DNA from 4 places in the Streptomyces sp. NPDC085596 genome. Region 1 is predicted to be linked to each of the others. Evidence: riboswitches for the same ligand, from Rfam matches in the RefSeq annotation. Region 1 holds a riboswitch; each other region holds the start of a gene.
What was found. Region 1 has a riboswitch for cyclic di-AMP ahead of ACIGA3_RS29780 (transglycosylase family protein). Riboswitches for the same ligand answer to the same signal wherever they lie in the genome.
Positions count from the first base shown of each region.

Region 2: linked by a shared signal. The riboswitch ahead of ACIGA3_RS18685 (M23 family metallopeptidase) and the one ahead of ACIGA3_RS29780 (transglycosylase family protein) in region 1 are both predicted to bind cyclic di-AMP.
Region 3: linked by a shared signal. The riboswitch ahead of ACIGA3_RS09425 (M23 family metallopeptidase) and the one ahead of ACIGA3_RS29780 (transglycosylase family protein) in region 1 are both predicted to bind cyclic di-AMP.
Region 4: linked by a shared signal. The riboswitch ahead of ACIGA3_RS25995 (transglycosylase SLT domain-containing protein) and the one ahead of ACIGA3_RS29780 (transglycosylase family protein) in region 1 are both predicted to bind cyclic di-AMP.

Region 1 is NZ_JBITTC010000013.1:81,136-88,761, forward strand. Features, by position in the region: gene ACIGA3_RS29755 (NAD(P)/FAD-dependent oxidoreductase) at 1-563, opposite strand, end outside; gene ACIGA3_RS29760 (exopolyphosphatase) at 1,030-1,971, opposite strand; gene ACIGA3_RS29765 (DUF501 domain-containing protein) at 1,968-2,531, opposite strand; gene ACIGA3_RS29770 (septum formation initiator family protein) at 2,577-3,053, opposite strand; gene eno (phosphopyruvate hydratase) at 3,221-4,510, opposite strand; gene ACIGA3_RS29780 (transglycosylase family protein) at 4,858-5,568, opposite strand; cyclic di-AMP (ydaO/yuaA leader) riboswitch at 5,573-5,751, opposite strand; gene ACIGA3_RS29785 (transglycosylase family protein) at 5,933-6,967, opposite strand; gene ACIGA3_RS29790 (cytochrome P450) at 7,091-7,626, opposite strand, start outside.
Region 2 is NZ_JBITTC010000005.1:554,945-562,570, reverse strand. Features, by position in the region: gene lhgO (L-2-hydroxyglutarate oxidase) at 1-159, shown strand, start outside; gene trmB (tRNA (guanosine(46)-N7)-methyltransferase TrmB) at 234-1,067, shown strand; gene ACIGA3_RS18695 (PrsW family intramembrane metalloprotease) at 1,125-2,411, shown strand; gene ACIGA3_RS18690 (aldo/keto reductase) at 2,501-3,448, opposite strand; gene ACIGA3_RS18685 (M23 family metallopeptidase) at 3,526-4,563, opposite strand; cyclic di-AMP (ydaO/yuaA leader) riboswitch at 4,571-4,739, opposite strand; tRNA gene ACIGA3_RS18680 (tRNA-Met) at 5,000-5,073, opposite strand; gene ACIGA3_RS18675 (dihydrofolate reductase family protein) at 5,139-6,272, opposite strand; gene ACIGA3_RS18670 (SCO4225 family membrane protein) at 6,439-7,083, shown strand; gene ACIGA3_RS18665 (peptidoglycan recognition protein) at 7,256-7,626, shown strand, end outside.
Region 3 is NZ_JBITTC010000002.1:857,997-865,622, reverse strand. Features, by position in the region: gene ACIGA3_RS09435 (M16 family metallopeptidase) at 1-945, shown strand, start outside; gene ACIGA3_RS09430 (M16 family metallopeptidase) at 942-2,330, shown strand; cyclic di-AMP (ydaO/yuaA leader) riboswitch at 2,562-2,715, shown strand; gene ACIGA3_RS09425 (M23 family metallopeptidase) at 2,728-3,471, shown strand; gene ACIGA3_RS09420 (GntR family transcriptional regulator) at 3,662-4,342, shown strand; gene ACIGA3_RS09415 (HPr family phosphocarrier protein) at 4,535-4,816, opposite strand; gene ACIGA3_RS09410 (GNAT family N-acetyltransferase) at 5,004-7,626, shown strand, end outside.
Region 4 is NZ_JBITTC010000010.1:89,657-97,282, reverse strand. Features, by position in the region: gene ACIGA3_RS26000 (polyprenyl synthetase family protein) at 111-1,121, opposite strand; cyclic di-AMP (ydaO/yuaA leader) riboswitch at 1,671-1,904, shown strand; gene ACIGA3_RS25995 (transglycosylase SLT domain-containing protein) at 1,908-2,390, shown strand; gene ACIGA3_RS25990 (HAD family hydrolase) at 2,463-3,272, opposite strand; gene ACIGA3_RS25985 (FAD-dependent oxidoreductase) at 3,338-4,540, opposite strand; gene ACIGA3_RS25980 (ATP-grasp domain-containing protein) at 4,584-5,855, opposite strand; gene fahA (fumarylacetoacetase) at 6,102-7,319, shown strand; gene ACIGA3_RS25970 (M56 family metallopeptidase) at 7,483-7,626, shown strand, end outside.

The DNA of each region.
Region 1 (7,626 bases):
CGGGCCATGTCCTCGACCTCGCCGATGGTCTCCGCGCCCGCGAAGCCACCGCCGATGAAGACGAAGGTGAGCGCCTTGCGGCGGATCTCCTCGTCGGTCGTGGAGTCGGCCTTGTCCAGCTGCTCCAGGACGTGGTTGCGCAGGCCGATGGCCTCCTCGATGCCCTTCATACCGATGCCCTGCTCGGCGAGGCCGGGGATCGGGAAGGTGCGGGAGACCGCGCCCATGGCGATGACCAGGTAGTCGAACGGCAGCTCGTACGCCTCGCCCACGAGGGGGGCGATCGTGGCGACCTTGCGGTCCTGGTCGATGGTGGTGACCCGGCCGGTGAGGACCTCCGCCTTCGGCAGCACGCGTCGCAGCGGTACGACGACATGGCGAGGGGAGATGTTGCCGGCGGCGGTTTCGGGGAGGAAGGGCTGGTAGGTCATGTACGACCGGGGGTCGACGACCGTGACGGTCGCCTCTCCGAAGCGCATCTTCTTGAGGATGCGCCGAGCTGCGTACAGGCCTACGTACCCACCGCCTACTACGAGGATCCTGGGACGCTCCGTGGTGCTCATGCCATCGAGTATCCACCCGGTCCTGGGGGGTAGCTCGTGCGCCCCTTCACAAGGTTGGAGAGGGGGTGTGTTATCCTCCGCCACTCGCGTGACGCAGGTCATGTTCACAAGGGGGAACCGCGGGCGTCCCTGACCCGTTGTCAATGCCGCTTGAGCTGGCCGTCCGGCCTCCCGAGCCCCCCGCGGGGCACCCTTCACAGACGCTTCGGACACCCCGTCGAAACACCCGCGCAATACGGTCGTGATCATGCTCCAGGGGCCTTCCGGCCCCCGAACGGGTCAATGCGGACCCTTGCGTCCCCCACCGGGGCCGATTTCCTTGTGAAGAACTTCACGAAGGTTCCTGACGGAGCCCCGCGAAGCGGCGTGTCGGCCGCTCCACGGGGGCGCTCAAACGTCGTCCAGGCTGCTCAGCCGCATGCTACTGGACGGTAACGAGCCGTTCTTCCAAGGCCGTCGGGCCCGGCTACGCCACGGACCACGCGATGCCGTCGAGGATGTCGTGCTCGCTGACGACGACCTCCTCCGCGCCGGTCCGCTCCATGATCGCCAGCAGGACGAGGGCGCCCGCGCCGATCACGTCGACCCGGCCCGGATGCATGGAGGGGATCTCCGCGCGCTCGGCGTGCGAGGAGCTGAGCAGCCACTCGGTGATCTGGCGGACGCGGCCCCGCGAGATCCGGGAGTGGTGGATGCGCGCGGAGTCGTACTCCGGCAGCTCCAGCGCGATGGCGGCCACCGTGGTGACCGAGCCCGCGAGCCCGACCAGCGTGCGCGCCTCGTCCAGCGGCACGGTCTCGGCGGCCAGGTCCAGCGCGGCCGCGATGTCGGCCCTTATGGCGGCGACCTGCTCGTGCGCGGGCGGGTCGGTGACCTTGCCGTCGTGCACCAGGTGCCGTTCGGTGAGCCGCACGCAGCCGATGTCCACCGACCGCGCGGCGCCCACGTGGTCGTCGCCGACGACGAACTCGGTGGAACCGCCGCCGATGTCCACCACCAGGTACGGCTTGTCCAGGTGGTCGCTGCCGGACAGCTCCCGGGTCGCGCCGGTGAAGGAGAACTCGGCCTCCTGCTCGCCGGTGATGACCTCCGGCTCCACGCCGAGGATGTCCACGACCCCGCGCACGAACTCGTCCCGGTTCTCCGCGTCGCGCGAGGCGGAGGTGGCGACGAACCGCACCTTCGTCGCGCCGAGTTCGCGGATGACCTGGGCGTACTCGCGGCACGCGGCGAAGGTGCGCTCCAGCGCCTCGGGGGCGAGGCGGCCGGTGCGGTCCACGCCCTGGCCGAGCCGGACGATCGTCATCCGGCGGTCCAGGTCGGTCAGTTCACCCGTCTCGGGGTTCGCGTCGGCGACCAGCAGGCGGATGGAGTTGGTGCCGCAGTCCACGGCGGCCACCCGGGTCACCGGCCCTCCTCCGCACCGGACTCGGCCGGCTGAGCCGCACAGGCGTCGCCGGGCGTCACGCACGGGCCCTTCGCCCACCACTCGGGCAGCATGGCGATGGCCTCGTCGCCCAGCGGGTTCACGCCCGGACCGGCGGCCAGCGAGTGGGCGACCAGGACGTGCAGGCACTTCACCCGGTCGGGCATGCCGCCCGCGCTGGGGAAGCCCGCCAGGACCTCGATCTCGTCGCGGCGCCGGATGTAGTCCTCGTGCGCGTCCCGGTAGGCGGCGGCCAGCTCCGGGTCGTTCTGGAGCCGCTCGGTCATCTCCTTCATGACGCCGTTGGCCTCGAGCGTGCCGATGGCCGAGTTGGCGCGCGGGCACGTCAGGTAGTACGTCGTCGGGAAGGGCGTGCCGTCGGGCAGCCGGGGCGCCGTCTCCACGACGTCCGGCCGGCCGCAGGGGCAGCGGTGGGCGATGGCCCGCAGGCCGCGCGGCGGGCGGCCGAGCTGGAGCTCGAAGGCGGCGATGTCCGCCTCGGTGGGCTCGGTACGCGGAGTGTGGGGCGGGGGCGTTTCCATGACTGCTTCCAGGGTGGCTTTCTGTCGGTCACCGGCGGGTGCCGGTCACTGGTCGGAGGCGTCGGACTTGTCGACGCCGTCCCAGACGTTCGCGTACCAGGGCCGGTGGGCGGCCCCTCGGTCGGTGCGGGACTGCTTGGCGGCGCCCGGGTCGATCACGACGAACCCGGTCTCGCCAGGCATCACATAGTGCAGCCTGCGCCGGATCTGCTGCTCGGCGTAGGCGTCGTCCTGCCAGCGGGCCTTGACGTCCCTGAGCTGCTCGACGCGGCCGCGGGCCTGCTCCTGGCGGTGCTTCAGGTCCGCGATCTCGGCGCGCTGGGAGACGTACTGGCGCATCGGATAGGCGAGCGCCACGATCATCGAGCACAGCACCAGGGCCAGCAGGGCGGCGCGGCCGGTGAGGCGGGAGCGGCGGGCCTGCCGCTTGGTCTGGGAACGGTAGACGCGGGCCGCCGTCTGCTCACCGAGCAGCCGCAGCCTGGTCGTGGTGGAGAAACGGTCCCGGTCCCTCGCGGCCATCTGGCTCTCCGCCTCCACTGTGCCTGTGCGTCTTGTGCTGTGCTTCTCGTGCCGTGCGCTGCTGGGCTCACACGTGCGTACGTCCCCGGACACGGTACGGGACCGGGTCCGGGGACGTAGGTACGACGGGCGGGGCTGGCCCGCGCCTAGGTCAGCCCTTGCTGTGCTTACTGGTTCGCAGAGCGAAACCGCGGGAAGGCGCTGCGGCCGGCGTAGACCGCGGCGTCGTCGAGGATCTCCTCGATGCGCAGCAGCTGGTTGTACTTGGCGACGCGCTCGGAGCGGGCCGGGGCACCGGTCTTGATCTGGCCGCAGTTGGTGGCGACGGCCAGGTCGGCGATGGTGACGTCCTCGGTCTCGCCGGAGCGGTGGGACATCATGCACTTGTAGCCGTTGCGCTGGGCCATCTCGACGGCGTCCAGGGTCTCGGTCAGCGAGCCGATCTGGTTGACCTTGACCAGCAGGGAGTTGGCGATGCCCTCCTCGATGCCGCGGGCGAGGCGCTCGGGGTTGGTGACGAACAGGTCGTCGCCGACGATCTGGACCTTGTCGCCGATGCGGTCGGTCAGGACCTTCCAGCCGGCCCAGTCGTCCTCGAACAGCGGGTCCTCGATGGAGACCAGCGGGTAGGCCGCCACCAGCTCCTCGTAGTACTCCGTCATCTCGGCGGCGGAGCGCTCCTTGCCCTCGAAGAGGTACTTGCCGTCCTTGTAGAACTCGGAGGCGGCGACGTCGAGCGCGAGGGCGATCTGCTCGCCGGGGGTGTAGCCGGCTTCCTTGATGGCCTCGAGGATGAGGTCGAGGGCCTCACGGTTGGAGCCGAGGTTCGGGGCGAAGCCGCCCTCGTCGCCGAGGCCGGTGGCGAGGCCCTTGTTCTTCAGGACCTTCTTGAGGGTGTGGTAGACCTCGGCGCCCCAGCGGACGGCCTCGGAGAAGGACTCCGCGCCGATCGGAGCGATCATGAACTCCTGGATGTCCACGTTGGAGTCGGCGTGCGAGCCGCCGTTCAGGATGTTCATCATCGGCACCGGCAGCAGGTGCGCGTTGGGGCCGCCCAGGTAGCGGAAGAGCGGCAGGTCGCTGGCCTCGGAGGCGGCGTGGGCGACGGCGAGGGAGACGCCGAGGATGGCGTTGGCGCCGAGCGAGCCCTTGTTGTCGGTGGCGTCCAGGTCGAACATGGCCTGGTCGATCAGGCGCTGCTCGGTGGCGTCGTAGCCGACCAGCTCCGGGCCGATCTGCTCGATGACGGCGAGGACGGCCTTCTCGACACCCTTGCCCTGGTAGCGGTTCGGGTCACCGTCACGCAGCTCGATGGCCTCGAAGGCACCGGTGGAGGCGCCGGACGGGACGGCGGCACGGCCCGTGCTGCCGTCGTCGAGGCCGACCTCGACCTCGACCGTGGGGTTGCCTCGGGAGTCCAGGATTTCCCGAGCTACGACGACGTCGATGGACGGCACGAGCATCTCCTTCGTGGATGTGACGCAATGAGTGCGCGGCGGATGCCGGATGGCATGCCTTGCGCCTAGAGCCTAACCGTCCCAGGGGTGCCGGCCATCGACCGACCGCCCTGTGAACGGGGTGGTGCAGGGAGACCGTACCCATTGTTCACGCCCGGAACAAAGGGTCCGGGCAAACGGTCCGGGCAAAGGGTCCGGGCAAAGGGTTCTGGGCGATGGGACCCGCCGGGGGAACGCGCACCGCCCCGGCGCGCGGGGGGAACGCGTACCGGGGCGGGGGTCCGTCAGGGGACCGGGAGCTCACGGGGCCGGACGGGTCGGGGGCCGGTCCCGTGAGCGGGTCGCGGTTACTTCAGGTGCAGCATCTGGCCGGGGTAGATGAGGTCGGCCTTCTTCACGATGTCCTTGTTCAGGTCGAACAGCTTCTTCCAGCCGCCCTTGACACCGTGCTTCGTGGCGATGGAGCTGAGCGTGTCGCCCTTGACGACCTTGTACTCGCCGTCGCCCTTCTCGACCTTCTCACCGGTCGGGGTGGTGACGGTCTTGCTCGCGGCCGGGCGCTCGGTGGAGCGGGAAGCGGTCTGCTCGTCGGCGGCGCGGTCGGAGGTGACGGCCGCGGCCTTGTCCTCCGTCTTGCTCTCCGTGGCGGGAGCCGGGCTCGCCGGGGCGGCGGAGCCGCTGTACGGCGTGCTGGACAGGCCCGTGCCGCAGACCGGCCAGGCGCCCTTGCCCTGGGCGGAGAGCACCTTCTCGGCGACGGTGATCTGCTGCTCCTTGCCCGCCTTGTCGGCGGTGGCGGCGTACTGCGTGCCGCCGTACGCGGCCCAGGTGGAGGCGGAGAACTGCAGACCGCCGTAGTACCCGTTGCCGGTGTTGATGGACCAGTTGCCGCCCGACTCGCACTGGGCGACGGCGTCCCACTCGGAGCCGGTGGCGGCGGAGGCACTGCCCGACGCCATCACCGGGCCCGCGACGGCCGCGCCGGCGACACCGGCGAGCGCGAGGACACGGACGGTCTTGGACGGGCGACGGTGCTTGCCCTTGCTGGAGAACAGCATGGATCGATCCCCTCACCGACGCCTGCGAGGTGAGCTGTCGGGTTCGGGCCGGTTGAGTTGCCCGGCCACCCCTCCCTCGTACTCCCGGAAGGCGTGGCTTCACCCCAAGCCCCAACCGGCGTCAATCACCGGTTCGGGCACTTACCTTGGGTCCCCCGCTCCTGCCTACGGCGCTTGACGCGACGGTTGTCCCCGAGGGCCGCTGGCAGGATTCGGCGTTGCGGCCACGGGTGCTCGTGGTGACGAGCGGTCCCGACCGTAGACACGCGTCGCGGCGAAATTCAAAGACGATCAGGGCTTCTGAGAGTCATCCCACACTTTCGCCAAATGGGACATATAAGAGGATAGTGGGTGTCAGATTCCGCTATTCGGCGTCCGTTTCGCCCGGCACTTTCAGGGTCTGACCGGGGTCGACATGGTTCGGGTCGGAGCCGATGGCCTGCTTGTTCGCGGAGTAGAGCGCCTCCCACCCGCCGTCCACGTCAAGGGAGTCGGCGATGGAGCCGAGCGTGTCACCGTCACGGACGGTGTAGGTGGTCGGGGAGGCGGTGGCATGGCGGCCCGTTCCGGCCGCGTGCTGACCGCCCGTCACGCTCTCCTCGGCGCTGCCCCCGCGGTGACGGCCACCGCCACCGAGGTCACCGGTGTCGACCAGGCTCCAGGAGCCGCCGGCCTCCCACGAGTCGTCCGACTCCTTGGCCGCGGGGGCACTGGAGGCCGAACCGCCACCCTTGTACCCACCGCCGGAGGCCGCGGGCGCCGAGGCGCCGGAGCGGGAGGTGTCGGTGTCCTTGCCGGAGTGGCCGGAACCGGCCTTCTCCTCGGCGCTCGCGGACGGCTTGCCGGTCTCCTTGGCGGAGGAGTCGGACGAGGGGGACGAATTCCCCAGTCCGGACGAGTCGGAATCATCGGACGAAGCGCCCGCGTCGGGGGTCTCGTCCGCCTTGTCGGTACCGCCGCCGGAGCCGTCCTGGTCCGCGGACGGGGACTCGCTCACGCCCGTGTCGACGTCCACCGAGCCGGAGTTGGAGGTCAGTCCGGCGAGCAGGGCGCAGGTGGCCCAGTGGGTGGTGCCCTGCTCGTCGAGGATCTTCTCGGCCACCGAGATCTGCTGCGAACGGCTGGCCTGGTCGGCGCTGGCCGCGTACTGCGTGCCGCCGTACTTGTCCCAGTCGTCCTGGGATATCTGGAGGCCGCCGTAGTAACCGTTGCCGGTGTCGGCGCTCCAGGAGCCACCGCTCTCGCACTCGGCGACCTTGTCCCAGGTGGTGCCGTCGGCCGCGTTCGCGCTCGCCGCCCCGAGGAGCGGGATGGCGATGGCGGACGTGGTCACGCCGGCCGCGACGAGGAGCGCCGGAGCCTGGCGGGGTCGACGGTGCCTACCGTTCCCGGAGAGCATGCGGTTGCCTTTCGTGCGACAGCAGTACGGCGTGGCAAGTGGTGCTCGGCGCCACACTGATGGGTGAACGTATCGGCAGACGATCGCTTGTCACAAGTTCATGCCGCACAGATCACGTGAAGATCACATAGTTGAACGTCCGTCATGTGCGCTTTCACGACTGGGACCGACCGGTGTGAACTCCACCGGCAGTGTGCGCAGTCCACGCATGATGAGCCCGCCGCGCCAGCGCAGTTCGGCCGGATCGGCCGCCAGGCGCAGGTCCGGGAGCCGGGTGAGCAGGGTGGCCAGCGCGGTCTGGCCCTCCAGCCGGGCGAGCGGGGCGCCCAGGCAGTAGTGGATGCCGTGCCCGTACCCCAGGTGCTGGTTGTCGCGGCGGCCGAGGTCCAGCAGGTCCGGGTCGGCGAACCGCTCCGGGTCGCGGTCCGCCGCCGCGAGGACCACCAGCACCGGGTCCCCGGCCGCGATGTCCTGGCCGCCGATGGTGAGCGGCCCGGTTGCGTAACGCCAGGTCGCCAGCTCCACCGGGCCGTCGTAGCGCAGCAGTTCCTCCACCCCGGTCTGGAGCAGTCCGGTCTCCCCGGCGGCCAGCGAGAGCTGGAGCCGCCTGCGCTCCCCGGGGTGGGTGAGCAGGGCGTAGGTGCCGTTGCCGATGAGGT
Region 2 (7,626 bases), on a different contig from region 1:
GCGGTGACGCGGGACGGGACGCTGGTCGACGACTTCCTCATCCGCGAGGGCCCGCGCGCGGTGCACGTGCTGAACGCGCCGTCCCCGGCGGCCACGGCGTCCCTCCCGATCGGCCGGGAGGTGAGCCGCCGCACGCTGGACATGCTGGGGGCGCTGTGAGGGGCCCCGTGACCGACCGCACCCCCGCCGCCGACAGGGGCCCGCTCCTCGGAGCGCCTAAAATCGGAGCCACTGTGTCTGACTCCGTGAACACCCCCGAAGCCACCGCCGAAGCCGCGCCGCCTACCTCGGCGCCCGGACCGTCCGCCCGGACCTCCCGGAGCAAGGGCGAGCCCCGGTTCCCGGACGGTCCTCGGCCCGACCCGGCCGGATCGCACTTCGAGCGGCGCATCCGCAGCTTCCAGCCCCGGCGCAGCCGGGTCACCACCGGTCAGGCCGACGCGCTGGCCCGGCTGTGGGCCCAGTGGGGGCTGGACATCGACGGGCAGCGGGTCATCGACCTCGCGGAGCTGTTCGGCAACGCGAACCCGGTCGTGCTGGAGATCGGCTTCGGCATGGGCGAGGCCACCGCGCAGATGGCGGCGGCCGCCCCGGACACCAACATCCTCGCCGTCGACGTGCACACCCCCGGCCAGGGCAATCTGCTGAACCTCGCCGAGCAGGGCGGCCTGTCCAACGTCCGCGTCGGCAACGGCGACGCGATCATCCTGCTGCGGGAGATGCTCACCCCCGACTCCCTCGACGGGCTCCGCGTCTACTTCCCCGACCCCTGGCCGAAGAAGCGGCACCACAAGCGGCGGCTGATCCAGCCCGAGTTCCTGAGCCTGGCTGCGACCCGGCTGGCGCCCGGCGCGATCGTGCACTGCGCGACGGACTGGGAGCCGTACGCCGAGCAGATGCTGGAGGTGCTCGACGCGCATCCGGACTTCGAGAACACCCGCGCGGACGGCGGCTTCGCACCGCGCCCCGGGTTCCGGCCGCTGACCCGGTTCGAGGGCCAGGGGCTGGACAAGGGGCATGTGGTGAACGACCTGCTGTTCCGCCGCGTACCGCACGCGAACCCGTAGCTCCGCGGGCCGTAAAGCCCGAGGCCGTCCGGCCCGGTCACCGTTAGGGTCGATGCTGTGGCCATCAGTTCCGCGTACCCGCCCCACACCGACGGCCCCCGGCCGCCCTGGTGGCGGCGGGAGTGGGTGCGTCACGGGGCGCTGATCGCGCTGCTGGCGCTGTCCGGGCTGGTGATCCTGGCGCTGGTGCGCCGGCAGACCGGTACGGAGGGCTTCCTCGTCGGGCTGGGGCTGGCCGTGGTGCCGGTGCCCTGGCTGGTAGCCGCGTTCCGCTGGCTGGACCGGGTACGGCCCGGGCCCTGGCGGAACCTGGTGTTCGCGTTCGCGTGGGGCGCCTGCGCGGCGGCGCTGATCGCCATCGTCGCCAACAGCTTCGCCACCCACTGGATCGCCACCGCCACCGCGGACCCGTCGGGCGCCGACACGCTCGCCGCGACGGTGATAGCGCCGGTGGTGGAGGAGTCCGCGAAGGCGGCCGCCGTACTGCTGGTGTTCGTGTTCCGCAGACGGGACTTCACCGGGCTGGTCGGCGGCGCCGCGATAGCCGGGGTGACCGCGACCGGGTTCGCGTTCACCGAGAACATCCTCTATCTGGGCAACGCCTTCGGCACCGACCAGTCCATCGGCACCTCGGGCATCGTCTCCGTGACGGCCGCGACGTTCTTCGTACGCGGGGTGATGTCGCCGTTCGCGCATCCCCTGTTCACCGTGCTCACCGGCATCGGCTTCGGCCTGGCCGCGCTGCCCGGCCGACGCCGGCGGCCGGTGCTGCGGGTGCTCTTCCCGGTGGGCGGGCTGCTCCTCGCCATGGGCATGCACGCCCTGTGGAACGGCTCGGCCGCCTTCGGCCAGTTCGGCTTCCTCGTCGTCTACGGCGGTTTCATGGCCCCCGCCTTCGGCCTGCTGGCCTGGCTGCTGATCCGGTCCCGGCAGCGCGAACTGCGCGTGGCCCGCGAGGAACTGCCCGTCTACGTCTACGCCGGGTGGCTCGGCCCCGCCGAACCCTTCGCCCTCGGCTCGCTGCGCGCCCGCCGCCTGGCCCGCGACCACGCCCGCCGCTGCTTCGGCGGACGCCCGGCCGCGCGCGCCGTGGTCCGCTACGAGAGCGACGCCACCGAACTGGCCCTCCTGCGCCACCGCGCCCGCGCCGGCCGCGTCGGCACCGAGTTCGCCGCACGGGAACGCGAACTGCTGGCCGCGCTGTGGCAGCGCCGGCACTCCTCCCGCCCGGCCCTGGAGTACGCGGCCCGCGTCACGGCCCCGCCGCCGTCCCCGGTCCCGTACTGGCAGCGGTACGGCCACCCGGCCCCGCCGTACGCGGGCTACAACCCGTACCGCACGTAGGGAGTCGGGGACGGTAGCGCTTCAGGGGCGGGGGCCGGTAAGGCATCCCGGCGGCGAGTGCCCACCCGAGGGGCGCACCCCGTCCAGCCTCAGGCCGACGCCTCCGTCAACCGGTCCAGCTCCGCCTGAGTCAGCGTCAGCTCGGCCACGTCCACGAGGGCCGGGAGCTGGTCGACCGTGCGGGCCGAGGCGATGGGGGCGGCGACCGTGGGCTGGGCGGCGAGCCAGGCGAGGGCGACGGTGGCGACGGCGGTGTCGTGGGCGGCGGCGACCTCGTCCAGCGCCGCCAGGACCTTCTGGCCGCGCTCGGAGTCGAGGTGCTTGGCGGCCGAGCCGGCGCGGGCGCTGTCGACCGTCGTACCGGGCCGGTACTTGCCGGTGAGGAAGCCGGAGGCGAGCGCGAAGTACGGGACGGCCGACAGGCCCTCGCGGGCGGCGACGTCCTGGAGCGGGCCCTCGTAGGTGTCGCGGGAGACCAGGTTGTAGTGGGGCTGGAGGGCGACATAGCGGGCCAGGCCCGCACGGTCGGAGAAGTCCAGGGACTCCTTCAGCCGCTCGGCGCTGATGTTGGAGGCGCCGATGTAGCGGACCTTGCCCGCCCGCACCAGCTCGTCCAGCGCGCCGATGATCTCCTCGACCGGCACCTCGGGCTGGTCGAAGTGGGTGTAGTAGAGGTCGATGTGGTCGGTGCCCAGGCGGCGCAGGGAGGCGTCGGCGGCGGCCTTGATGTTGGCGGCGCCCAGGCCCTTGTAGTCGGGGTGCTGGCTGACCTTGGTGGCGATGACGACCCGGTCGCGGGCACCGCGCGCCCGCATCCACTCACCGATGAGCGTCTCGGACTCGCCGCCCTTGTTGCCCTCGACCCAGGCCGAGTAGGCGTCGGCGGTGTCGATGAAGTTGCCGCCCGCGGCGAGGTAGGCGTCGAGGACGGCGAAGGACGTGTCCCGGTCGGCGGTCCAGCCGAAGACGTTGCCGCCGAGGGCGAGCGGGAAGACCTCGAGGGAGGAGGAGCCGAGTTTGCGCAGAGAAGCAGTCATGTCTCTTCTCAACGATCACTCGGGTCCCGCCCATTCCGGTTCCGGGCAAGGACCCGGTCAAACTCCGGCCGGGTACCTCAGGGGGTGAGGCCCTTGCCGCGCAGCCAGGCGCCGGGGTCGATGCCGGTGGGCTGGCCGCCGGGGTGGACCTCCAGGTGGAGGTGCGCGCCGGTGACGTTGCCGGTGGCGCCGACGCGGCCGATGACCTCGCCGGTGGAGACCTTCTGACCGGTGCTGACGTTGATCGAGGACTGGTGGCAGAACCAGAGCTCGGTGCCGTCGTCGAGGGTGAGGATCGTGCGGTAGCCGTACGCCCCGGCCCAGCCGGCCTCGGTGATCGTGCCGCTGTGGATCGCCTTGATCAGCGTGCCGGTGGGCGCGGCGAAGTCGAGACCGGTGTGGTACCCGGAGGACCACAGCGCCCCGGCCTGCCCGAAGGTCGAGGTGATCGTGTACGAGGAGGTCGGCAGCGTGTACTGCTTGGCCAGCGTGGCCAGGCGGGCCGCCTCGGCCTTCTGCTCGGCGTCGGCCTCCGCCTTCTCCTTGGCCTCGGCGGCCTTCGTGGCGGCTTCCTTCGCGGCCTTGGCGGCGGCGTCGGCGGCCTGCTGGTCGGCCTTGGCGACGGCGGCGGCGGTGGCGCGGCTGTCGGCCTTGCTCTGCTGCCGCTCGGCCTGGGCCATGATCCGGCTGCGCAGCGCCTCGCCCGCGTCGGAGGCGGAGTCGTCACTGGCGGCGGTGGCCGTGGCGGTGGCGACGCCGGTGAGGGAGGCGGCGGGCGCGTCCGTGTGGTGCCCGTCGATCAGGGAGTCCACGGAGGGCAGGTCGGGCAGGGCGATGGACACGGGCGGCTTGCCGGTGTTGGCGCTGGCCATGCCGCCCGCGCCGACGGCGGCGATGACGCCGACGCCGAGGACGGTGGAGCTGCGGGCGAGTCCGCCGCCGCGCTGCTTGGCCACCCGGTGGCGGCCGCGTACGGCAGGACCGAGGGAAACGGACTCCTCGGTGGGGTTCCACTCCTCCCACGCGCCGTCTTCGGCACGGGGGGCGCCGTAGGCGAAGGGTTCACTCGCGTCCGGCGCGAACGGGGCTTGTGGGGCAGGCCGGTTGGACGCCACGCGGGCGCACTCCTCTCCTCCTCCGCCTACCGGGTTAGCTGACGGGTTCGGAGCAGGAAGGTCTCCTACGCGCGTAAACCCGGCGTGCTCCGAGAGCGGTGCACGGCGGATCGGGCGCGATTCACCCCAAGTTGGTGGGTCCCCGGTTCCCTCGCGGGATTCGGCGTGTGCGCACGGCGCCGTCTCTGCTGACGGCTGTAACGACCGCGCTGCGTTATCGAACGTTAATAGACACGCGCACTGGATTCCAAGCCCGTTCGGCTTGATCGTTTGACGTTCTGGAGGGGTGCGTACCGGTCAGGAACGGCGTGAACAGGGCGAGTTGACCACGCTTCAGGAGTCACAGGAGTTTTGCTGGTGACTCAAAAACGCCATCCGCCCCGGAAAACACTCAGGGCCGGAATCCGTTTTACTGGATTCCGGCCCTGAGTTTCAGTAGCGGGGACAGGATTTGAACCTGCGACCTCTGGGTTATGAGCCCAGCGAGCTACCGAGCTGCTCCACCCCGCGTCGTTGTGTCTCAAGCATACGTCATCCGCGGGGTCCGACGCACACACGCTGCCGTGACGTGGGCCTCAGTGCGGAAGGTGAGCGTTCGGCAGCTGTGCGAGAGCGGCGTACTCGGGCACCGTCACCACCTCCACGCCCCCGGCGCCGAGCACTCCGGCGCCGTCGGCCGCGGTGACGAAGGTGTCCGGCTCACGCCAGGCGGTGACCACCCGGCGCACCCCGGCCGCCAGGATCAGCCCGGCGCAGGGGACGGGCCGGGAGGCGCGGTGGGCGCAGGGCTCCAGGCTGCTGTAGACGGTGGCGCCGGGCAGGCGCGGGTCGGCCGGGTCCAGCTTGGCGAGCGCGGCCTCCTCGGCGTGGACCACCGGGTCGCCGTCCTCGCGGGAGTGTCCGCGCGCCAGCTCGGTGCCGTCCGCCGCGACGATGACCGCGCCCACGCTGAAGGCCGTGTCCGAGGGCGGGCAGAGCGCTGCCAGCTCACAGGCGGTGCGCAGCCAGTGCCGGTCGGCGGCGGTGTCCAGCGGACCGGTGCCGGGGGCGGTGGGCTCGTACCGCATCAGGACGACGTCCTCGATCCGGCGACTGCCGGTCAGCCGCAGCCGGCCGCCCTGGTAGGCGCCGGGGCCGAAGAGGCGGGGGGCGGCCGGGTCGCCGACGAAGAGCGGGGCGAGGACCAGTTGGAGTTCGTCGGCGAGGCCCTGCTGGAGGAGCTGGGTGTGCACGGTGCCGCCGCCCTCGACCATCAGCCGCCGCACTCCGCGCACGTCGTGCAGATGCGCCAGCAGCGCCCGCCAGTCGAGGCCGGTGCCGAGCGGGACCACGTCGGCGGTGTCCCCGAGGAGGCCCGCGGCCCGCTTCGCCCCCGCGTCGGTCGTGTAGACGAGCTTCTCCCCGCCGAAGTGCCAGAAATTGGCACTCGGGTCGAGATCACCGGAGCCGGTCACGGTCACCTTCAGCGGGTACTCGGCCCGCCCCTCCGCCACCCGTCCGGCCCGTCGCTCGGCCGAGTTGACCAGGAGCCGGGGGTTGTCGGCCCGGATCGTCCCGGCCCCCACGAGGATCGCGTCCACCGACGCCCGCACCTCGTCCACCCGGTCGAAGTCGGCGGGGCTGGACAGCAGCAGCCGCTCGGGCCCGGTGTCGTCCAGGTACCCGTCGAGGGAGACGGCGGCGGACAGCAGGACATGGGGGTAGGGCATCGACGCGCTCTCTCCGGACTCTTGGCTCTACGGGCGTGCACCCCTTTGTACTCGGTACCGGTGCGCACGCTCCCCAGGCCGGGGATGAGTACGGCTACTCATCCCCGGGCGCGCCCCTCGGGCCACTGTGGAGCTCACCGAACCGGACCGACCCGAAGGAAGCCCCATGCCGCACGCCATCCGCCCACGCCGTCTCCTGTCGCTCGCCACCGGCAACTGGCTCGCGCGGAGCTATCTCGTGGTTCTCGCCGCCTCCGTCCTGGCCATGCTGGTCTTCCCGGAGAGCGCGCTCGCCATGAGCCCCCTGGTGCTCACGGCTCCCCTGTCCCTGCTGGCCATGGCCTTTCCCTTCGGACCGGGCACCGAAGGCAGCGTGGCGGTGGAGGTGCTGGCCACCGGCTTCTCGATCTGCTGGCTCCTGCTGGGTGCCCTCGGGAACGCAGCCGTGCTCGGCGCCCTCGCCACGAGATCCGCGGCGAGAACCGGGGAGGCGCCCTCTGCGAATCGGGTGCGGGCCCTGCTGGTACCCGCGGTGGACAACTGGCTCTCGCGTGGATACCTCGCCGTGGTCGCGGCGGCGGTGGGGTCCTTCCTGTATGCCGTGTACGTGTCGCCGGACCCCGGTTTCGCCGGCATCTGGCCGCTCATCACCACGGCACCGCTCAGCATCGTCGCCCTCATGGCGTCCGCGCCCCTGGAGGACGCCTCCTCCACCTGGCTGAGCTCACTGGTCTTCACCGTCGGCACCGTCCTGGCCGGCCTCTTCAACGCCGTGCTGCTCGGTCGGCTCGCCCGCTCCGTGCGGGGCTGAAACCCACGGCGGGGTATCGCCTCAGAAAAAACGCTGTATAGGGCACCGGATGGCATGCCCGCATCAGATACGGTGCCTGTTCCGGCGCCTTCTTCACCAATTCCCCCTGGAGTTGGCGAAATCGTGAAGGCTCCTGACATCAGACTCCGTAGGGGAAGGCATCCGAACCGGTATGAGAGCGCGTTGGTGGGGGACGGGCACGGTCGTCGTCGCGGCGGCCGTGTGCGGGACGTTGGCCGTACAGGGGGTGGGCGGCGGCTTTGGGCATGACGGGAAGGCCGCCGCCGACCCGGTACGGGACCGGGTGCGGTCGGCCGCGCTGGACGTCCGGGGGGACGGGGCGGCCGCGACGCTCGCCCGGCGGGACGCCGAGCCGTTCAGCATGCTGGGGATCAGCTGGGAGAAACCTTCCGCCAAGCTGGCCGGCAAGGTGGAGGTACGGTCGCGGGCCGTGGGGTCCGGGAAGTGGTCCAACTGGCTGCTGCTGGACAGCGACCGGGGCGCGGGCGAGCAGAGCGCGTCGCGGGGCGGCACCGAGCCCGC
Region 3 (7,626 bases), on a different contig from region 1:
AACGTCCCCTACGGCACCGCCTTCGAGAAGCTGACCGCCCTGGTCTACCCCGAGGGCCACCCCTACCACCACACGCCGATCGGCTCCATGGCCGACCTGGACGCGGCCACGCTGGAGGACGCCCGCGCGTTCTTCCGCACCTACTACGCGCCCAACAACGCGGTGCTCTCCGTGGTCGGCGACATCGACCCCGAGCAGACGCTGGCCTGGATCGAGAAGTACTTCGGCTCCATCCCCGGTCACGACGGCAAGCCCGCCCCGCGCGACGGCGCCCTGCCCGAGGTCATCGGGGACGAGCTGCGCGAGGTCGTCGTCGAGGAGGTCCCGGCGCGCGCCCTGATGGCCGCCTACCGGCTCCCGGAGGACGGCACGCGCGCGTCCGACGCGGCCGACCTCGCCCTCACCGTCCTCGGCGGCGGCGAGTCCTCCCGCCTCTACAACCGCCTGGTGCGCCGCGACCGCACCGCCGTCGCCGCCGGGTTCGGGCTGCTCCGCCTGGCCGGAGCGCCCTCGCTGGGCTGGCTGGACGTGAAGACCTCCGGCGACGTCGAGGTGCCGGTCATCGAGACCGCCATCGACGAGGAGCTGGCCCGCTTCGCGGAGGAGGGCCCGACCCCGGAGGAAATGGAGCGCGCCCAGGCCCAGTTGGAGCGCGAATGGCTGGACCGGCTCGGCACGGTCGCGGGCCGCGCCGACGAACTGTGCCGGTACGCCGTCCTGTTCGGCGACCCGCAGCTCGCCCTCAACGCCGTACAGCGCGTCCTGGAGGTGACCCCGGAGGAGGTCCGCGAGGTCGCCAAGGCCCGCCTGCGCCCGGACAACCGCGCCGTGCTCGTCTACGAGCCGAAGTCCCCGGAGGCGGTCGAGGACACCGACCTGCCCGACGACCCGGAGCACGAAGCCACCGTAGAGGCCGGCAACGACGACGAGGAGACGGCCAAGTGACCGAGCTCGCCCCCATGGAGTTCCACCCCCAGCCGCAGGCCGGCGAGGCCAGGCCGTGGGCGTTCCCGGCCCCCGAGCGAGGCACGCTGGACAACGGCCTGACCGTGCTGCGCTGCCATCGCCCCGGCCAGCAGGTCGTCGCCGTCGAGGTACTGCTCGACGCCCCCCTGGACGCCGAACCGGCCGGTCTCGACGGCGTCGCCACCATCATGGCGCGAGCCTTCTCCGAGGGCACCGACAAGGACTCCGCCGAGGAGTTCGCCGCCGAACTGGAGCGCGCCGGCGCCACCCTGGACGCGCACGCCGACCACCCCGGGGTCCGGCTCAGCCTGGAGGTGCCCGCCTCCCGCCTGGAGAAGGGCCTCAATCTGCTCGCGGACGCCCTGCGCGCCCCCGCCTTCGCGGAGAGCGAGATCGAGCGCCTGGTCCGCAACCGCCTGGACGAGATCCCGCACGAGCTGGCCAGCCCGGCCCGGCGCGCCGCCAAGGAGCTGTCCAAGGAGCTGTTCCCGGCCTCCGCGCGCATGTCCCGGCCGCGCCAGGGCACCGAGGAGACCGTCGAGAAGATCGACGCGGGCGCCGTCCGCGCCTTCTACGACCGCCATGTGCGCCCCGCCACCGCCACCGCGGTGGTCGTGGGCGACCTCGACGGCATCGACCTCGACGCGCTGCTCGCCGACACCCTGGGCGCCTGGACGGGTACGCCCGGCCAGGCCCGCCCCGTGCCGCCGGTGACCGCCGACGACACCGGCCGCGTGGTCATCGTGGACCGGCCCGGCGCCGTGCAGACCCAGCTGCTCATCGGCCGGATCGGCTCCGACCGGCACGACCGCGTGTGGCCCGCCCAGGTGCTCGGCACGTACTGCCTCGGCGGCACCCTCACCTCCCGCCTGGACCGCGTCCTGCGCGAGGAGAAGGGCTACACCTACGGCGTGCGCTCCTTCGGCCAGGTGCTGCGCTCCGCCCCGGACGGCACCGGCGCCTCGATGCTCGCCATCAGCGGCTCCGTGGACACCCCGAACACGGGCCCCGCGCTCGCGGACCTGTGGACGGTGCTGCACACCCTGGCCGCCGAGGGCCTGACCGACGCCGAGCGGGACGTGGCCGTGCAGAACCTCGTCGGCGTGGCCCCGCTGAAGTACGAGACGGCCGCCGCCGTCGCCGGCACCCTCGCGGACCAGGTCGAGCAGCATCTGCCGGACGACTTCCAGGCTGAGCTGTACCGCACGCTCGCCGCCACCGGCACCGTGGAGGCCACGGCCGCCGTGGTGAACGCCTTCCCGGCCGACCGGCTGGTCACGGTCCTGGTCGGCGACGCCGCCCAGATCAAGGAGCCCGTCGAGGCGCTCGGCATCGGCGAGGTCAAGGTGGTCTCGGCCGAGTAGCCGAGCAGGCACACGCGAGTGGGCCCTGATGGCACATGAGTCGTCAGGGCCCACACGTGTGTTCGAGAGTGTGCTCGAACACCGGCCCCCAAATGTCCGGATTGGGGCAGAGGTTCCCCCTCGGGCGTGTGGGATGCGCTACAAAAGTCGGGACTCGTTTGAAGATCCGCTCCCGTCCCCTTTAGCTTCTTCCGGGCTGTTCGTCAGGCAGTGCGCCGCGTCCGCGGCACCGGACAGTCATCGCCGAGTCCCCCGTAGGGGGAGCCGGGGACCCACCGCAGTCCCTGGGGTGAATCGGGCGCCCGCGCGGATGCGAGGGCGGCCGTAGGAGACCTTCCTGCTCCGAACCCGTCAGCTAACCCGGTAGGCGAGAGGGAAGGAAAGGACCAGCCAGCTCATGGCGTTCATGTGCGCCGCCGGGAAGCACCGCAAGCCCGGCCGGGTCAAGCGCACCACCGCAACTGCGGCCGGTGTCGCGGCCCTCGCCACCGGTGTCGTCGGCACCCTCGCGGCCTCCCCGGCACTCGCCGCGGACAACTCCGTCGAGAACACCGGCCTCACCCCCGTCATCACCGTCAGCGACACCCTCGCCGACGAGATCGCCGCGCAGGCCACCGCCCAGAAGGCGGCCGCCGAGCGCAAGGCCGCCGAGGAGGCCGCGGAGCGCGCCGCCGCCGAGCGGGCCCGCGAGGCCAAGGAGCGCGCCGCCCGCAAGGCCGAGCGCGAGCGCCTCAACTCCTTCGTCATGCCGGTCACCGGCTCCTATGTCTCCACCGCCTACAAGTCCGGCGGCACCCTGTGGTCGTCCGGTTCGCACACCGGTATCGACTTCCACGCCGCCAGCGGCACCGCGGTCCACGCGGCCGGCGCCGGGACCGTGGTCTCCACCGGCTGGGGCGGGGCGTACGGCAACGAGATCGTGATCAGGATGGCCGACGGCATGTACACCCAGTACGGCCACCTGTCGTCCATCGGCGTCGGCGTGGGCCAGCGGGTCGTCCCCGGCCAGCAGATCGCCCTGTCCGGCGCCACCGGCAACGTCACCGGCCCGCATCTGCACTTCGAGGCCCGTACCGGCCCCGAGTACGGGTCCGACATCGACCCCGTCGCCTACCTCCGCAAGCACGGCGTGAACGTCTGACCCCGATCTTTTCGAAAGCCCCGGCCCACCAGGCCGGGGCTTTCGCCGTTTCCGGAGCTCTTTCCCCGGCCGCTGTCCAAAAAATAGCCATGGATTCCGGTCCGCCATCGGAAATCGCCGCGCATTGCCATAGAGTCACGGAACAGACGCGGTCATCGGCGTTTCGCGGGGATTAAGGCGGAGGTGGGTCATGCGTATTCCGGCGCACACGGTGTGCACGGCGATCCGGGACGACATCGTCGCCGGGGTCCACGAGCGCGGCGGCCGGCTCACCGAAGAGGTCCTCGCCCGTCGCTACGGAGTCTCCCGTGTCCCCGTCCGCGAGGCGCTGCGAACCCTGGAGGCCGAGGGCTTCGTCGTGACCCGGCGGCACGCGGGCGCCTGCGTGGCCGAGCCCACCGAGCAGGAGGCCGCCGACCTGCTGGAGATGCGTCTGCTGCTGGAGCCGCTCGGTGCCGCGCGGGCCGCCCAGCGGCGCACCGAGGCCCATCTGAAGGTGCTGCGCGGCCTGGTCAGACTGGGGCAGGAGCGGGCGCGGCTCGGCAACAGCGACGACCTGCGCGCGCTGGACGGCTGGTTCCACGAGACGCTCGCCCAGGCGTGCGGCAGCCATGCGCTGACCTCGGCGCTCACCCAGCTCCGCCACAAGATCGCCTGGATGTACACAGTGGACGGGCCGGCGAGCCTCCCGGAGACCTGGGCGGAGCACGGCGCGATCGTGGACGCGGTGGCGCGCGGCGACGGCGAGCGCGCGCGGGCGGTCACGGCGCTGCACACCGAGCGCGCGACGCTCGCGCACCGGCTGCGGACCGCCGCCGACCGTGTCCGGCACACGCAACACGCTGTAAACACAGCGGGACTCCGGAATTAACACGGGCGCTGTATACAAAGAGGGATATTCGCGTACCGGGCAATTGTGCTGCCCTTTTCCGGCGTGCCGCCAATTGCCGACGGCGCGCTTTTCGTGGTGCCTGAATTCCCTGCACCGAAAGCGCCAAAAGTGCGGAAAACGCAGAAGCCGCGCCGCCCGCAAAGGGGTGACGCGGCTTCCGCCGAGGATCGGTCAGACCGTCTCGGGCAGCTCGTCCAGGCCCTCGGCGACCAGCTTGGCCAGCCGGTCCAGCGCGATGTCCGCGCCGTCGGCGTCGGAGGCGAGGACGATCTCCTCGCCACCCTGGGCGCCCAGGCCCAGGACGGCCAGCATCGAGCCCGCGTTGACCGGGGTACCGCCGGACTTGGCGATCGTGACCGGGACGCCTGTGGCCGTGGCGGCTCGGACGAAGATGGAAGCGGGGCGGGCGTGGAGGCCCTCGGCCCAGCCGACGTTGACGCGGCGCTCAGCCATGTGATGCTGCCCTTCAGTCTCTCAGGTTGTCTAGACCAGTTTCCCATACCGGAAACCGTGCCCGGAGCGGCACTTCACCTCTCCGGAGCCTCTCCGTACCGGTCGTCGGACCGCGGCCTCGGCCCGACTTCCGTGTCCCACCCGCCGCCTCGCGCCGTCCGTCCGCGTGAGCCGTACCCTGGGGCCCATGCAGACCCCGGCGGACCGGCAGGACCGGCACGAGTACCCCGCCCACTGGGAGGCGGACGTGGTGCTGCGCGACGGCGGGACCGCGCGCATCCGGCCCATCACCGCCGACGACGCCGACCGGCTGGTCAGCTTCTACGAGCAGGTGTCCGACGAGTCGAAGTACTACCGCTTCTTCGCGCCGTACCCCAGGCTCTCCGCCAAGGACGTGCACCGCTTCACGCACCACGACTTCGTGGACCGGGTGGGGCTCGCCGCCACCGTCGGCGGCGAGTTCATCGCCACCGTACGCTACGACCGCATCGGCGCCGATGGCATGGCCGCCTCCGCCCCCGCCGACGAGGCGGAGGTCGCCTTCCTGGTGCAGGACGCCCATCAGGGCCGGGGTGTCGCCTCCGCGCTCCTGGAGCACATCGCGGCCGTCGCCCGCGAGCGCGGCATCCGGCGCTTCGCCGCCGAGGTGCTGCCCGCCAACAGCAAGATGATCAAGGTGTTCACCGACGCCGGGTACACCCAGAAGCGCAGCTTCGAGGACGGCGTCGTCCGGCTGGAGTTCGGCCTCGAACCCACCGACCGCTCGATGGCCGTGCAGCGCGCGCGGGAGCAGCGCGCCGAAGCCCACTCCGTGCGGCGGCTGCTGGCACCCGGCTCCGTCGCCGTCATCGGCGTCGGCCGCGCGCCCGGCGGCGTCGGCCGCAGCGTCCTCGGCAACATCGGGGACGCCGGCTACCAGGGCCCGCTGTACGCGGTGAACAACGCCTTCCCGGACGGCTTCCACGAGGTCGACGGGGTGCCCGCCCACCGCTCGGTCCGGGAGATCGAGGGCCCGGTGGACGTCGCCGTGGTCGCCGTACCGGCCGACGCGGTGCCCGCCGTGGTCACCGAGTGCGGCGAACACGGGGTGCAGGGACTCGTCGTGCTGTCCGCCGGGTACGCCGAGAGCGGCCCCGAGGGGCGCGAGCGGCAGCGGGCGCTGGTCCGGCAGGCGCGCGCCTACGGCATGCGGATCATCGGCCCGAACGCCTTCGGCGTCATCAACACCGCCGAGGATGTACGGCTCAACGCCTCCCTCGCCCCCGAGATGCCCCGGCCGGGCCGCATCGGGATGTTCGCCCAGTCCGGCGCCATCGGCATAGCCCTCCTCTCCCGGCTGCACCGGCGCGGGGGAGGGGTCACCGGGGTCACGGGCGTCTCCACCTTCGTCTCCTCCGGCAACCGCGCCGACCTCTCCGGCAACGACCTCCTCCAGTACTGGTTCGACGACCCCGACACCGATGTCGTCCTCATGTACCTGGAGTCCATCGGCAACCCCCGCAAGTTCACCCGGCTCGCCCGGCGCACCGCCGCCGCCAAGCCGCTCGTCGTGGTGCAGGGCGCGGGCTCCGCCCCGCAGGGCCACGCGGTACGGGCCACCCAGCTGCCCCACGCCACCGTGTCCGCGCTGCTGCGGCAGGCCGGGGTCATCCGGGTGGACACCATCACCGAACTCGTCGACGCCGGTCTGCTCCTGGCCCGCCAGCCGCTCCCCGCCGGCCCGCGCGTCTCCATCCTCGGCAACTCCGAGTCCCTCGGCATCCTCACCTACGACCGCTGCCTCGCCGAGGGGCTGCGGCCCTCCCGCCCGCTGGACCTGACCACCGGCGCCACCGCAGGCGACTTCCACCGGGCGCTGGCCCACGCCCTCGCGGACGACACCTGCGACGCCGTCGTGGTCACCGCCATCCCCGCCATCGGGGAGGGCTCGCCGGACGACGCCGAGCTGGCGGAGGCGCTGCGCTCGGCGGCAGCCGCGGTGCCGGGCAAACCGGTGCTGGTCGTGCACGTCGAGCTGGGCGGCCTGGCCGAGGCCCTGTCCGCCGCCACCAGCACCGCCCCGCGGGCGGGCGCGCCCGTACTGCCACCCGTACCGGTGCCGGACGGCGCCGCCGAGGAGGACGGCCCGCGCCTGATCCCGGCCTACCCCGCCGCCGAGCGCGCCGTCCGCGCACTGGCCGAGGCCGTCCGGTACGGCCAGTGGCGCCGGGAGGCCGCCGACCCCGGCAAGGTGCCCGAGTACGACGACATCGACGAGCGCAAGGCCGCCGAGATCATCGCCGGGCTGCTGGAGCGCGGCGAAGGGCTCGCCGTCGGCCCCGAGGACACCCGCGAACTGCTCGCCACCTACGGCATCCACGTCCGCCCCGCGCTCCCCGCGCCCACCCCGGACGTGGCCGCGTCCGCCGCGCGCTGTCTCGGCTACCCGGTCGTCCTCAAGGCCACCGCCCCCCACCTTCGGCACCGTGCCGACCTCGGCGGGGTCCGGCTCGACCTCGCCGACGAGGAGCAACTGCGCCGCGCGTACGCAGAGTTGACCGAGCTGTTCGGGCCGCCCGAGCAACTGCGGCCGGTGGTGCAGGCCATGGCGCCCAGGGGCGTGGACACCGTCGTACGCGCGGTCATCGACCCGGCGGCCGGTGCGGTGCTGTCCTTCGGGCTCGCCGGGGCCGCCTCCCAGCTCCTCGATGACATGGCGCACCGGCTGGTCCCCGTCACCGACCGGGACGCCACCTCCCTGATCCGCTCCATCCGCACGGCCCCGCTGCTCTTCGGCTGGCGCGGCTCCACCCCCGTGGACACCCCCGCCC
Region 4 (7,626 bases), on a different contig from region 1:
CCTGGGGCGTCAGCCCACGGAGCCAACTCGGCGTACACCTGCGGTATGACGTACGGGCCGGGCGCCCGCGCCGACCCGTAGGGGTCGGGTGAGGCGCCCGCCCCTCCCGGTCATCCGGCCCGGTGCACCACGGCGTCGCACAGCTCGATCAGCGCCGCCTTGGCGGTGCACTCCTTCAGCGGGGCGAGCGCGGCGCGGGCCTCCTCCGCGTACCGCACCGCGTCGCGGCGGGCCTGCTCCAGCGCGGGGTGCGCGCGGAGCGCGGCCAGTGCCTCGGCGAGCCGGGCGTCGTCGGTGAGGTCGGAGTCCAGCAGCTCGCACAGCGCGAGGTCACCGGGCTCGCCGAGCCGGGCGGCGCGCTCGCGCAGCCGCAGCACGGGCAGCGTGGGGACGCCCTCGCGCAGGTCGGTGCCGGGGGTCTTGCCGGACTCGTCGGAGTCGGAGGCGATGTCCAGCACGTCGTCGGCGAGCTGGAAGGCGACGCCGAGCCGCTCGCCGTACTGGGTGAGCACGTCGACGACGCTCTCGTCGGCGCCGGACATCATGGCGCCGAACCGGCAGGACACGGCGACCAGGGAGCCGGTCTTGCCGGAAAGCACGTCGAGGTAGTGCTCGACGGGGTCGCGGCCGTCCTGGGGACCCGCGGTCTCCAGTATCTGGCCGGTGACGAGGCGCTCGAAGGCGAGGGCCTGTACGCGGACGGCCTCGGGGCCGAGATCGGCGAGTATCTGCGTGGCGCGGGCGAAGAGGAAGTCACCGGTGAGCACCGCGACGGAGTTGCCCCAGCGGGTGTTGGCGCTGTCCACGCCGCGCCGCACGGCCGCCTCGTCCATGACGTCGTCGTGGTAGAGCGTGGCCAGGTGGGTCAGCTCGACGACGACGGCGGAGGGCACGATGCGCGGGGCGTGCCGGTCGCCGAACTGGGCCGCCAGCAGCACGAGCAGCGGACGGAACCGCTTGCCGCCGGCCCGCACCAGGTGCTGGGCGGACCCGGTGATGAAGGGGACCTCGCTCTTGGTGGCCTCTAGCAGGCCCGCCTCGACAGCCGCCAGTCCGGCCTGGACATCGGCTTCCAGTGCCTGGTCCCGCACGCTCAGCCCGAACGGCCCGACGACGGTCACGAGGTATCTCCTGTCTGCTGGTGTCTGCTGGCGACTTCACGGCTTGTCGATAGGTCGCTGCCATCAGTCAAGTCAGCGTATCCGGTCCTCTTTGGATCACCGATCGCACCCACCGGTCCAGCTCACGAGGTATCGGTTTTCGTCCGGCATGTCCTGGATGAGTGGACAAGGGCCGATATGGAGGGAGTCGGTCGGACGATCCGGCACTCCGGGGGGCATGCCGATCCAACGAACGGGAGCGTCCCAGAGGTTCCGCCCCAGGGGGACCGACACTCCCTAATACCCACAGACGGCCCAAATGCACATAATCCCCCATGTCTGATTTTGCGTATTTTGCGATTCCGTGAGTTGGCTCACGCGGGCCACCCCCTCGCGCCTACCCCCGCAAACCCTCCTCTCACCCCCTTCTTACCGTGCCCGGTACGGAAGTTGAGGATTGGCGACCGCAAAGGATCAAGTAGGCCATTTGGGACAGATCAAGGTCAACTAGTACTTCGGGTGAATCCGGTACTTGTTCCGGACATGTGCGGTCGCATACGTTCCCGCCCTGTCAGGCGAACGCCGAATCCTGCCGCGCCTGGCACACCCATTCACGAACTCATTCGTACGGCAGGAGCGGGGGACCCAGGTAAGCCGCCGGACCGGTCGACACATGTCGCGCCGGAACGGCTCGGGGTGAAGCCATGACGTCCCCGGTGTCCGACGGGCACCGGGGACGACGCGGCCGGGCACCTCCCCGCCCGAACCCGACAGCTCACCTCGCAGGCGACGGAGAGGAACTTCGACATGTCTGCTGTTGCTCAGCCGCGCCGTGCCCGCACCAAGCGCATCGTCCGCACGCTCGCCGTCACCGGTACCGGTGCCGCGCTGTTCGCGCTCCCCCTCATCGGCGCCACCAGCGCCTCCGCCGCCCCGGCCGCCAAGCCCGCCGCCGCCTCCACCGTGTACCCGAACAACCTCGACGGCTGGATCCGCCAGTCCCTGGCGATCATGGCCGAGAAGGGCATCCCGGGCACCTACAACGGCATCCACCGCAACGTGATGCGGGAGTCCTCGGGCAACCCGCTGGCCATCAACAACTGGGACATCAACGCCATCAACGGCACCCCGTCCAAGGGCCTGCTCCAGGTGATCGACCCCACCTTCAGCACCTACCACGTGGCCGGCACCTCCTTCGACCCGTACAACCCGGTCGCCAACATCACCGCCGCCTGCAACTACGCGGCCCACCGCTACGGCTCGATCGACAACGTCAACGGCCCGTACTAGAGGGACCGGCCGTACGGCCTCCGCACCGCGCCCCCGTCGCACGCCTCGCGCGTACGGCGGGGGCCGTCGGCGTCACAGGGCGAAGAGGCGCTCCAGGACGACGGCCACCCCGTCGTCCTCGTTGGAGAGGGTGACCTCGTCGGCCACCGCCTTCAGTTCCGGGTGGGCGCCGGCCATCGCGACACCGTGGGCCGCCCACTGGAACATCGGGATGTCGTTCGGCATGTCGCCGAAGGCGACCGTGTCCCGGCGGGCGAGGCCCAGGTGCTCGGCGGCCAGCGCGAGACCGGTCGCCTTGGTGATCCCGCACGGCTGCAGCTCGACCGTGCCGGGGCCCGACATGGTGACCGTGGCCAGCGAGCCGACGACCGAGCGGGCCGTGGCCGCCAGCTCGTCGTCGGACAGGCCGGGGTGGCGCAGCAGCACCTTGCTGATCGGTTCGCACCACAGCTCCTCGCGCCGCTCCACCCGTACGGCGGGCAGGGTCGGGTGCGGCATCCGGTAGCCGGGCTCGATCAGGGTGAGCCCGTCCACGCCGTCCTGGTCGACGGCCGCGTGGACCTGGCCCACCTCGGCCTCGATCTTGCCGAGGGCGGTCTCGGCCAGCTCCCGGTCCAGCCGGACCGACCACAGCAGGGTGCCGGTGGCGGCGTCGTAGACCTGGGCGCCCTGCGCGCACACCGCGAGCCCCGTGCCGCCGAGCGCGGCCAGCAGGGGGCGTACGCGGGGCGCGGGGCGGCCCGTCACCACGAGGTGCCGGGCTCCGGCGCGTGCCGCCCCCGCGAGCGCGGTGAGCGACCTGGCGGAGACCGTGTCGTCGCCGCGCAGCAGCGTCCCGTCCAGGTCGGTGGCGATGAGTGAGCGAGTGGAGGGTGCGGCCATGATCAGAGAATACGGACCGCGGCTCCCCCCGACTCACCACGCGCGCACCGGAGTTGACGCGTCGGTCAGCTCCGCGCGCCGTGTGCCGCCGCCAGGTGCTTCGCCAGGCGCGGGGAGGCGAATTCCGTGCCGCACACGAAGCGCATCACCGGGCCGTACGACGCGGCCGCCGGCAGGCCGGTGAAGTACAGGCCGGGCAGCGAGGAGACATAGCCGGGGCCGAGGCGGGGAGCGCCCCTGGTGGCCGCGAGGCCGGTGCGCAGGCCGGGGCCCAGGAAGTCCAGCGCGGCCAGGTCGACCCGGTAGCCGGTGGCCGCGATGACGTGGTCGGCGGTGAGCCGGTCGGTGCGGCCGCCGTGGGTGCGCACGGTGAGCACCGACGCGCCGTCCACCGCCTCGACGGACTTGACCCGCGCCACCTCCCGCACCCGCACCCGGCCCTCGAAGCGGTCGCGCAGCCACCAGGCGCCGAGCGGGCCGAGGACCCGGCGGACCAGCTGGTGCCGGGTGGCCTCGGGCAGGAAGCGGTAGGGCTGGGCGTAGTAGCTGAGCGCCCACAGCGACCAGGCGCGGCCGAACGGCGACTCGGGCCGGAACCTGGGCTGCTCCCAGGGCGGCGCGCCGAAGGCGACCTTCCCCCGGCCGCGCGAGACGACCCGTACCTTCGCGCCCGCCTCGGCGGCGAGGGCGGCCGTCTCCAGCGCGGACTGTCCGGCGCCGACGACGATCAGCTCCTTGCCCGCGAACCGGCCGAGGTCGTGATGGTGGGAGCTGTGCGAGACCAGTGCGGGCCCGCCGAGCGCCGCCCCGGCCAGCTCGGCGGGCAGGTGGGCGAAGCCGGAAAGACCGGTGGCGACCACGACGGCGCGGGCGGCGAACTGCTCCCCCGAGTCGAGCTTCAGCTCGAACCCGCCGGGCCGCGCACGCTCCACGGACACCACCCGGACCTGCTCAAGATCCGGCACCAGCCGCTGCTGGAACCACTCCCCGTAGGCGATGAAGGTCTCCGCCGGGATGATGTCCTCGTCGGTGACCAGGCGCCGGACGCCCGCCGCGTCGCAGTAGTCGGCGAGGGTGTGGCCGGGCTGGGGGCAGTCGAGGCTGGAGGCGGCCGGAGTGGATTTCAGGAGCATGCCCTCGGGCATGTGGTCGCGCCAGCTGACCATGGGGTCGCCGAAGACGCGTACGGGGATGCCGCGCGCCCGCAGATGGGCGGCGGTGGACAGGCCGTACGGCCCGGCCCCGATGACTGCAACCGGTCGGATCACGAAGTCCCTCCCAGGACGCGGTGCGCCACGTGCGTGGCCTTGCCTACTTCGTGGAGTGCGGGGTGCCGCCGCCCCGGCGGTTGGTCCGCCAGAGCTGGTAGAGGTGCTTCGCGCCGGGGCGGACGAAGCGGGCGAGCATCGTGAGGAACGGCATCGGGTCGTCGCCCGCGAGCCAGGCCAGCTCGGTCCCGCTGGCCCGCGCCGGGGCGTTCGGCGTGGTGTAGCCGCTGCGCCGGTAGGCGAGCAGCGCGGGCAGGTCGATGTTCTCCACGACGAACCGCCGCCCGGCCTGCTGCTCGCCCTCGGGGACGGCCCGGCCGGTGAGGTTCAGGTGCAGGGCCCGTACGACGTCCACGCCCGACTCGCTCTCGAAGAGCCGGAACTGGGCGCCCGTACGGGGGTTGAAGTCCAGCAGCTTGTACTGCCCGTCACGGCGGTCGAAGCGCAGGTCGAGGTCGACGACACCGGCGAAGCCGAGCTGTTTCACGAACCTGGTTGCCAGGTCAGCGAGTTCGGGGTTGTCGACGACATAGGCGTGGGCCGTCATGCCCGCGTGCGGGGGCCAGGAGCGGACCTTGACGCCGGTGAAGACGGCGAGCGGGTTCGCGTCCGCGTCGAAACAGGCGTGCACGATCCAGTCCTCGGCGGCCTCCCTCGGCAGATACTCCTGGAGGATCACGCCGGGGTCGTCGCCCCAGTCGCGGGCGAGGGCGAGCAGGCCGGCGCGGGTGCCGATCCGGGTGGTGCCGCCCACGGCGGGGCGTCTGCGCCGGACGAACGCCTCGCGGTTCTTGGCCACCACCGGGAACAGCGCCTGGTCCGCGAAGGCCACGATCTCGTCGTACGAGCGCGGGAAGACGGTCGTCGGGGTGGCGATGCCGTGCTCCTGGCACAGCTCGTGCAGCCCCTGCTTGCTGGCCAGCCGCCTCGGCAGGGCCGCTTCGACGCGCGGGAACAGGAAGGCACCGGACAGCTCGTCCTGGTGCTCGGCGACGAGTACGGCCGCTTCCTCGTCGGTCGGGATCAGGACGGCCGGGCGGCCGATGCGGCGGCCGATCCTCCGTAACCCCTCGACCAGGTGCTCCGGTTCCTCCGCGCCGGTCGTCGGCCAGACGAACGCCCGCTCCAGATAGCGGGATGCGGCGGCCGGCGTGTACGGGTCCTCGGTGATGGCATACATCGGCACACCCAGCCGGCCGAGGCTGCGGATCGCGCCGACGCCACCGTGATGCAGCGGATATCCGCCGAACTTGACTATCAGGCCGGGCACTTCACGGTCCGCCTCAAAAGGCGCGCCGAAGCGGCTTCCGGCCACGGGTCCCCCCACGTGTCCCCCTTTTGGACCGGACCCACCCCGTCCGTGTCCCCCGAAGGACGCTAAGCCGGAACACTTCCCTCCGACAAGAGCCATTCGGACATTGCGAACTCTTTAGACACGGCCCCGGCCGGCCCCCCGCACCCTGCCCAACACACCGTCTCCGGACGTAACGTGTGGCCCGACGCCATGGATCATCAACCCAGGCCGAAGCGGATGAGAGTGAGGCAGCACCCCATGCCCCCCGTGCCACCGTTCGACGTTCCCGAGGGTGACCCCTTCGGTCCGCACAACCTTCCCCTTGGCGTGTTCTCGCCCTCCGGCAGCACCGATCGCCGGGTCGGTGTCCGGCTCGGCGGCCATGTCCTGGACGCGGGCGCCGCCGCCACCGCGCTGGACTCCCCGCACGCGGAACTGCTCACGGCGCCGACCCTCAACCCACTGCTGGCCGCCGGGCCCGCCGTCTGGTCCGAGGTGCGCGCGGCGCTGACCGAGTGGGTCACACTGCCCGCTCACCGGGCCACCGTGGAGCCGCACTTCCACGAGCTGTCGCAGGTCACGCTCCATCTGCCGTTCGAGGTCGCCGACTACGTCGACTTCTACGCCTCCGAGCACCACGCCCGTAATGTCGGGCAGATCTTCCGTCCCGACTCCCCCGACCCGCTCACCCCCAACTGGAAGCACCTGCCCATCGGTTACCACGGCCGGGCGGGCACGATCGTGGTCTCCGGCACCGATGTCGTACGCCCCTTCGGCCAGCGCAAGGCCCCCGCCGACCCGGCGCCGGTCTTCGGGCCCTCCGTCCGGCTGGACATCGAGGCGGAGGTCGGCTTCGTGGTGGGCGTGCCCTCCGCGCAGGGCACCCCGGTCCCGCTGACCGGGTTCCGGGACCACGTCTTCGGCCTCTGTCTGCTCAACGACTGGTCGGCTCGGGACATCCAGGCATGGGAGTACGTCCCGCTCGGCCCCTTCCTCGGCAAGTCCTTCGCCACCTCGGTCTCGGCGTGGATCACCCCGCTGGCCGCGCTGGAGGACGCGCGGGTGGCCCCGCCCGAGCGCACCCACCCGCTGCTGCCCTACCTCGACGACTCCGTCCCCGGCATCGAGCCCGGCGGCTACGACCTGCGGATCTCCGTGGCGATCAACGGCCAGGTGGTGGCCGAGCCGCCCTTCTCCACCATGTACTGGACCGGCGCCCAGCAGCTCGCCCACCTCACGGTCAACGGCGCCTCGCTGCGCACCGGCGACCTGTACGCCTCCGGCACGGTCAGCGGCCCGGCCGAGGGGCAGCGCGGTTCGCTGCTGGAGCTGACCTGGAACGGCCGCGACCCCCTCGAACTCCCCGACGGCAAGCGGGCGTTCCTGGAGGACGGCGACGTGGTCACCTTCACGGCCTGGGCGCCGGGGAAGGACGGGAGCCGGATCGGGCTCGGCGAGGTCGAGGGGCGGATCGTCAGCGGCTGAGGCGGGGGCGGGCCGACGGGGTGCGTGTGGTGCCGTACGCCTGTCTTCGGCGGGCCGGGGCCGTCATACTGACGGCATACGAACCGGGCGGCACGCACCCGCGTCCCAGCGGGCCGTACCTCTTTCCGACCAGGCACGTCCGAACAGGAACCGGAGCCCCGGCATGACCGTCTGCCTGCTCCTGCTGACCGTCCTCGCCCTGACGGCCGCCGTACCGGCGCCCCGTGCGCTGACCCGCGCCGACTGGCCGGAGCGGGAGCCGGTGGTGGCGCTGTGGGTGTGGCAGTGCCTGGTCGCCACGGTCCTG